One region of the Photobacterium sanguinicancri genome, then DNA from elsewhere that is predicted to be linked to it. Evidence: predicted binding sites of a transcription regulator. Region 1 holds the regulator's gene; the other holds the start of a gene.

Region 1 (4,194 bases):
TGATTATTCCTTGGCAAGACATCGCCCCAGAAACACTCGACAACTTGATCGAGCACTTCGTGCTACGAGAAGGCACCGATTATGGTGAACACGAAAAAACGCTAGAACAAAAAGTCCAACATGTTCGCGGCCAATTGGCGAAAGGCGATGCCGTTGTCATGTTCTCAGAGTTGCATGAATCAGTGGACATTAAGCTTCGTCGAGATCTCAATTTCTAATACTCGCGGACGCTTACGCTTGATCTAATCGCAACATCCTGTTAATAACTCATCGTTAATCTTAACGACAGGGTTTGTCATGTCTGCAAAACATCCCATCATTGCAGTAACAGGGTCGTCCGGTGCGGGCACCTCGACCACTTCAGAAGCCTTCCGCAAAATGTTCAATATGATGAGCATCAACGCAGCATGGCTTGAAGGCGATAGTTTCCACCGATTTACCCGTCCTGAAATGGATGTTGAAATTCGTAAAGCCAAAGAACAAGGTCGTCATATCAGTTATTTCGGCCCACAAGCAAATGACTTTCCACAACTAGAGCAGTTCTTCTGCCAATATGGTGAAGACAGCACAGGTAAATTCCGCCGTTATCTCCACACCTTTGACGAAGCCGTCCCCTACAACCAAATGCCAGGTAGCTTCACCCCATGGCAAGAATTACCCGAAAATACCGACGTCTTGTTTTATGAAGGCTTGCACGGTGGGGTTGTCGATGGTGAAACCAATGTTGCACAGCATGTCGACTTACTGATTGGCATGGTGCCTATCGTCAACTTAGAGTGGATCCAAAAAATTGTGCGCGATACCCGCGATCGGGGCCATTCGCGCGAAGCCGTCATGGAATCTATCGTCCGTTCGATGGATGATTATCTTAATTACATCACGCCGCAATTTTCACGCACTCATATTAACTTTCAGCGAGTTCCTACGGTGGATACCTCGAACCCACTCAGCGCCAAAGGGATCCCAAGCTTGGATGAGAGTTTTGTCGTGATCCGCTTTCGTGGTATCAAAAATGTCGATTTCCCGTATTTACTGTCGATGATTCAGGGCTCTTTCATGTCACGCCATAACACCTTGGTTGTTCCCGGGGGAAAAATGAGCTTTGCAATGGAGTTGATTATGCGCCCGTTGATCCAACAACTGATTGATACCGGAAAAATTGGTTAACGCCTCGAATTTGGCTCCCACATTCAGCACCAACAAAAACGGAGACCGTAATGTCTCCGTTTTACGCGACTACGATAAGCTCATTTTACAATGGCTTTACGCAACAACCACCTCATACGAATGCGTTAGCTCAACGCCCTCGCCTAACATCAAACACACTGAGCAATATTTCTCGAGTGAATCAGCAACCATTTTCGCCACTAAGGCATCATCAAGATCATGACCTGTTACCACGAAGTGCAGATTCGCCGTTGTGAAAATGCGAGGGGCGGTTTCGCGACGAACAGAGGAAATTTGTGCTTCGCAGCCCGTGATTTTTTGATTGGCTGATTGGAGACCACTCACCACATCGACCGAGCTACACCCACCAGCAGCCATTAACACTAGCTCCATTGGACTGGGTGCTTTTTCACCACCATTACCGTCCATTACCACACTGTGACCGGAATTTGACTGGGCTAAAAATGTCATTCCTTCAACCCATTTCACACGTGATTGCATTGCTTTCTCCTTAGTGTTTTGGCGTCAATTCTGCATAATCTAACAACCGTGTGATCATGTGCACACTTATGAGTACAAAATGACGATTTCAGATAGATCAATATCAAGAAATGCCCACCGAAAAAAGTTAAACTCTCAATTAATTATTCAAGTGAGCTTGCAGCCCAGCGGCTGGCTTTATATTCTAGCCAGTGAACAATTCTATTGTTAAGCCCAAACTGAAATTATAGGGATGTCGTTGTTGGGCAACAAACGCAGAGGAAGTTAGTAATATGGTTCCAGGTAAACCTCAAACAGATCCAACACTAGAGTGGTTTCTTTCACATTGCCACATTCATAAGTACCCATCAAAAAGCACTTTGATTCATGCTGGTGAGAAAGCGGAAACGCTCTACTATATTGTAAAAGGCTCTGTTGCTGTTCTTATCAAGGATGAAGAAGGCAAAGAGATGATTCTTTCTTACCTAAACCAAGGTGACTTCATCGGCGAACTTGGTCTTTTCGAAGAAGGTCAAGAGCGTACAGCTTGGGTTCGTGCTAAAACACCTTGTGAAGTGGCTGAGATTTCATTTAAGAAATTCCGTCAACTAATCCAAGTAAACCCAGATATTTTGATGCGCCTATCTGCACAGATGGCGACTCGTCTTCAAGTAACAAGCCAAAAAGTGGGCGACCTTGCGTTCTTAGACGTAACAGGCCGTATTGCACAGACGCTACTAAACCTAGCAAAACAACCTGATGCAATGACTCACCCTGACGGCATGCAAATCAAAATTACTCGCCAAGAAATCGGTCAAATCGTGGGTTGTTCACGTGAAACCGTTGGTCGTATCTTGAAAATGCTTGAAGAGCAGAACCTAATTTCTGCACACGGTAAAACTATCGTGGTATACGGTACTCGTTAATCTTTTGATGACTCGATTACAGCTAATAAAAAAGCCGCTTTTGCGGCTTTTTTTGTACCTAAAATACCCAATACTCTCAGCGTATACTCAGTTATACATTTGCTAGCGCTGTCACTGATTATTCTCTTGCTAACTTCACCACCAGTGCTACATTATGCATAACAACTATCAGGCCGGTGATACTAAGAACCTCGCCTGACAATCGCCATCAGATGGCAAGTACTATGGGATTTACGATATGGATATCGAACGTTTTTCTCCGCACTGCGCAACTGCGACACCACCAACAGCGATAGCCCCACTACCAAGCACTGTTGAAATGACAGGTTTTAATGGTCAACGCCATTATCTTGAGCAGCATATCGCGCTGACGCAGATGCCACATCGCCAAAGTAATGTGCAGTGGTCCCCACCACTAGACAGCTTGCACTGATCCCACAATTACCTGTTATCAGCTCTACGGCGATTATTCTTATTGTCATGCTTTCTCAGTGCCATATTTTCTCGGCGCTATCTTTCCGAAGCGCTATCTTTCCTCAGCGCCATAGGAGCTGGGGATATCCTTAATCGCTATTTGTACTTTCAAATATCTTATCTGCAGATGCCGCTACAAACCCGGTATACAGCTCTCCATCACTTTTGGGGTAACGCTTGGCAAATTCATAGAAACCACCCGAGACCTGTTTTACGCCTTCTAAAAATGCCACTGGTACTTTATCGGCCATAGTGGAAGATTGCTCCAGCATCTCTTCGGGACTCCCCTTGACCGCCCCCCCTGACATATTGATAGCAAAGCCATTATGCTCCAGCAGATGATTCACCTCTGCGACTTCGGTAAATTGCTCAAGTTGATTAATACTGACCGTGAAATGATTAGCACCAAACCCATGCGCAGCTAACCAACCCGCGTATTCGCTTTCCGCGGCAAGCATTTCATAGGTTGCCAAATCAATATCCCACAAACGGCCGCCGTATAAAAAAGCGGGATCTTTCATCGCCATCTCTGGCACTTGTTTCACTAAGTCACGAACCGCTTGCTGCAACAGTGATGAACACTGCCCGACTAATAGTTCACTGATGAACACTTTTGGTGCGGCTGGATTAGGGTGCTCAAAGTGCTCGGCATACAGCTTTTTGCCCTCAAAATGGTAGGTGCCACAAGGCTGGTAGCCAATCGCAATAAATGGTGCTGCCAACACATCTAATCCTACCTTAGGCAGATTGAAGGTACGCAACGCAATATGATCATTCAATAAAGGCTCATCTTCCGTTAGCAAAGTATGCACTTGATCGGCTGATGGACACAGGCGCTGAATATAGTCTTGCCACAGATTGTCAAAAAGTTGCTCTACTCTTTCCATGTTGAGATGCTCCCCGTTAATTGATAGTTGTCACAATGCCCTGATCCGACCTAATCAGTATGGCACTTATTGGCTATTTATCTTGTTACTGAGTGGTAGCGTTACAGTGTGTGGTGGTATTCATAAAAATGGGCACCATTTGGTGCCCACTCGTACATTTATAGCGTAATGCCCGGTGATAACTGAGTGGGTAGCTCCGCTTGTTCACCTTCCATCGATGCCATAGGGTAAGCACAATAGTCAGCGGCATAGTAAGCACT
Region 2 (4,194 bases), on a different replicon from region 1:
TTGTCGACAGTAACCTGATTGAGTTTGATACGGTCGATATAGACTGCATTATTTTTATGACGTAGCGTCTGCTTATATCCGCTGTGATCCCATGTTAACTCTACACTTTCTTGGCCGTTATTTTTAATAACATTGCTACTCGACAGCGTGATGCTCTCGCTAGAGTCTGCGACATCATAACGCCATACTGCACCACCTTGGGCAGGGAGGTACGGATTTGAAAATGTTGTTGATGTGGTAGTGGTGGTCGCTGGGGAGGTGTTATCTGTTTTCTCAGAGCCGCCGCCACAACCGGCAGCGAGACTAACGACTAAACAGAGCAAAACCCTTTCAAGCTTCATATCTACATTCCTTACATTAAAACCACTAAAACACAGGGCAATTTAATGTCCTGTTTGGGGTAAATCCTGTCAGATACCTTGTAATAGTTCACAGCGTAGACGCTGTATTTAAGTGCAATATGTAGATTGGCTTTGCGTGTTAAGTTGCTTTACGCGAAATAAATGTAATTGTTTAGCCAATGAGCAGCTTGCTTTGATAGTGACCAGATTTATTGTGAGCGATGTATTCTTGAGCAAACTTATCTGTCACGTCAATGAGTTAGGTGATTATTGAAAGCGGAAATTGACTTTCATCTCACACGGTGGTTAACAATATATGCGTAAGTAGCATATTGATTACCGCCTAGTAACATTCAGCTTATATTCTCAGTGGCAAGAAATTGGAAAGATGTCAGTGGAGATATGTAAAATAACGATGAGTAATTGAGTAATTGAGTAATTGAGTAATTGATGGCAGATGAATACAACAAAGCCGACATAAGTCGGCTTTCTTTAGGGTGAATTAATTATGAGGGCAGGGGAGAACTGCGTTAGGCCATCATAATGTTAGCGATCATCGCTGAAAGGATACTTACCAAGGTTGAACCATAAAGTAAGCGTAGGCCGAAGCGTGCAACAAGGTTACCTTTTTCTTCGTTCACCCCTTTAACAGCACCAGCAATAATACCGATAGAGCTAAAGTTAGCGAATGACACCAAGAAGATAGAAATTGTACCAATCGTATGAGCAGATAGGGTATCTAGTTGCTCTTGTAGCGCCATCATTGCCACAAACTCGTTCGATACTAACTTAGTAGCCATAATACTACCGGCTTGCAGTGCTTCGCTTGCAGGAATACCCATCAGCCAAGCGACAGGGTAGAACACGTAGCCAATCAAGTCTTGGAAGCTAATACCTAGCGCTACAGTAAAGCCTTTGTTGATCATGGCAATCAGAGAGATAAAGCCAATCAGCATTGCAGCAACGATTACGGCTACTTTAAAACCCGTTAAAATGTATTCACCTAGCATTTCGAAGAAGGTGACTCTTTCGCCTTCAGCTTCTGCAATCATATCGTCGAAGTTCACTTCTGCTTCATGATCATAAGGGTTGATGATCGACAGAATAATGAAAGTACTAAACATGTTTAAAAATAGTGCCGCCACCACATACTTAGGGGCGATTAGCTGCATGTAAGAACCCACGATAGACATTGAAACGGTCGACATCGCCGTTGCCGCCAAAGTGTACATGCGGCGTTCAGACATCTTACCCAGAATATCTTTATAGGTAATAAAGTTTTCAGACTGGCCAACCATGAGCGCACTGATGGCATTGAAAGATTCTAGTTTACCCATACCATTGATTTTAGAGAGTAAGAAGCCAATAGCACTAATAACAACGGGTAGCACTCTAATGTGCTGAAGAATACCTATCAGCGCCGAAATGAACACAATTGGCATTAAAACTTGCAGGAAAAAGTCGAAACCACCGTCATTGATTAACCCACCGAAAACGAAATTTGTCCCTTCAGCGGCAAAAGCCATAAGGCCATTAAATCCATTTGCGAACTCGGTAACAATACCAGTACCAGCGGATGAATTGAGTAAGAAGTAAGCCACACTCATTTCAATCACGAGTAGTTGAATGATGTAGCGAAGTTTTATGCTTTTACGATCTTTGCTCACTAATAAGGCAAGAACGGCGACAACAGCAAGACCAAAAATAAAATGTAAGTAGGGCATATGTGGTATGTACCAATTGTGATTATTCTCAAATTCTGTGTGTATGCTCGCATGCGGATTACCACTTTAGAGTGACACAAATCCCATTTACAAAGCTGGTTTAGATGGACTTTATGGCTGATAACCAATTGTGTTGAATAGATTTAGCGGGATTTTATTCATGCTTAAATAGAAAATTTTCACAAGTATCAATTATGCAACCTGATTTTTAGCGGATGGTACATTAAGCATGTGAATAAATAGAAGGTGCGATTGAAAGAGGAAAAGAAAAGTTGTCGTTATCGAAAAAATTTCACGCGTTTATGTTTAAAAGCCCCGCATATCCGTACGGTATGAAGGGCTTAAATTGAGATCAATTTTGAAGTGTATCAAGCTAAATTTAGCTATTTAGCTTCAACTGCTTTTTGAATGGCAGGGCCAATTTGGCGCTTACGCGAAGTCACACCTTCAAGCACTAGCCATTGTTCAGATGCTTTACCTTTAAATGCAGCGTTAGCAATTTTTTGATCGGCGTTGTCTATCCACAAAAGGTTCGCATGTTTGTTTTTAGTGTCAATCACCGAGAAGAAGAGATGATCTAAGCCTGCTTCTTTTTTATAGGCTTTCATTGCAGCAATAAATTCAGGCTTTCTGTCTAACAGTTGTTGAGCAGTAATTGTTTCAGCTACTCCAATGCCCACTTTTTTGCCACCATAAGCAAAGTTTTTGTAATCCAACGTCAGGATGTCAGCGGCGCTAACATGGCTTAGGTCTGATTTTGCCTCAAGCATTTTTTCGCCAAACGCATTGAGATCTTTAATGCCTGCAACCTTAGCCAGCTTTTCAGCATAACTACGGTCGTATTCAGTGGTTGTTGGCGAGCGGAAGACCATGGTGTCAGATAGAATACCGCCTAGCGTCGTACAAGCGATGTTGGCTGGTAAGGTGATGCCGTGTGTTTCAGCATGGTTTGCAAGAATAGTGGCAGCTGAACCCCATGGGCGAATATCAATGGACGCCACTTGTGTCATGTTAACGGGGTTACCACCAATAGCGTGGTGGTCAACAATGGCAACAATATTTTTTTCATCGACAGATTGATGCAGTTGGGTTTGTTGGTTGAAATCCACTAAGCCAAATTGTTTTGCTGACACATCTTTAAGTAGCTTAGGTGCTGCTGTTTTACAGTACTCAAGTACAAAGCGGCTTTCTGGGTTGATATCTTCTGGTACGGCTGCGGTGCCGCCATAGATATAAGCGGCTGCAATCGCGGATGTCACTGTGTCGGTGTCTGGGCTTAAATGACCTGTCCAGACAAGCTTGTCCGTATTGTTTGCTTGGGGAGTTGTTAGATCGAATGCCATGCTTGATGAACTCATCACAGAAAGGAGTACGGCGAGATAACGTAGTTTCATTGTCTAATCCATTATTGTTTTAACTGGGGCTCATAGTGATAGAGGCATATGTAAGCGCATAATGGCTTTTGTACATTTTGCGAGTTAAATCAAAACAATGAAGGAGTCGATAAGCAAAAGAAGACTGGTTTGACTAACAATTTGAAATATTTACTTACGTTTATACGAGCCAGTCGATTTAATACTCTAGCTTAGAGTTGCTTATTAAATGAATGCTGGCAATAGATGTGATGATTTACGCTGTAATGCAGGATTTAGCACGACAGCGAGAATCATATAATAGAATTTCGTTGTGTATTACTTCAGTAAGGCAACCGCTGATTGAAGTTGATCTAAAATCTCTGGATTTGTCACCGTACAGGTAGAAGGATCAAAGTTGTCATAAAAGCTCGGTACAGAAAGCTGCGCCTTTACGTCACCTGCGAAATAGGGAGCGGAGCCTGCAGCCGCTGCTAATACGTTACTTGCACCGCCAGGGCCTGGTGAGGTTGAAAGCAATAGCATTGGCTTGCCTTGGAAAACTTTTTGATCGATACGTGATGTCCAATCAAAAAGGTTTTTGTAAGCGGCAGTGTATGAACCGTTATGCTCTGCAAAAGAGATAATCAGAGCATCGGCTTCACCAATCTTTTTAAAGAAAGCCTGTGCTTGTGCAGGTTGACCAAGCTCTTGCTCACGCTCCATGCTAAAAATCGGCATTTCGTAATCATTGATATCTAAAACTTCAACATCAGC

The links. The regulator CRP, encoded in region 1, controls carbon source genes, mostly activating them, when cyclic AMP is high. The targets are predictions, from matches to a motif close to TGTGANNNNNNTCACA.
Region 2: OCU87_RS22120 (NupC/NupG family nucleoside CNT transporter) is a predicted target of CRP. The motif match lies at 2,083-2,098, and genes of this name have one in related genera.

What each region holds. Positions count from the first base shown of each region.
Region 1 covers NZ_AP024850.1:247,272-251,465, reverse strand. The annotation lists gene OCU87_RS01170 (YheU family protein) at 1-218, shown strand, start outside; gene OCU87_RS01165 (phosphoribulokinase) at 298-1,167, shown strand; gene OCU87_RS01160 (OsmC family protein) at 1,264-1,668, opposite strand; gene crp (cAMP-activated global transcriptional regulator CRP) at 1,941-2,573, shown strand; gene OCU87_RS01150 (hypothetical protein) at 2,812-3,006, shown strand; gene OCU87_RS01145 (DUF1338 domain-containing protein) at 3,137-3,934, opposite strand; gene astD (succinylglutamate-semialdehyde dehydrogenase) at 4,093-4,194, opposite strand, start outside.
Region 2 covers NZ_AP024851.1:1,140,402-1,144,595, reverse strand. The annotation lists gene OCU87_RS22125 (pullulanase-associated domain-containing protein) at 1-341, opposite strand, end outside; gene OCU87_RS22120 (NupC/NupG family nucleoside CNT transporter) at 872-2,065, opposite strand; gene OCU87_RS22115 (manganese-dependent inorganic pyrophosphatase) at 2,449-3,459, opposite strand; gene OCU87_RS22110 (NADPH-dependent FMN reductase) at 3,757-4,194, opposite strand, start outside.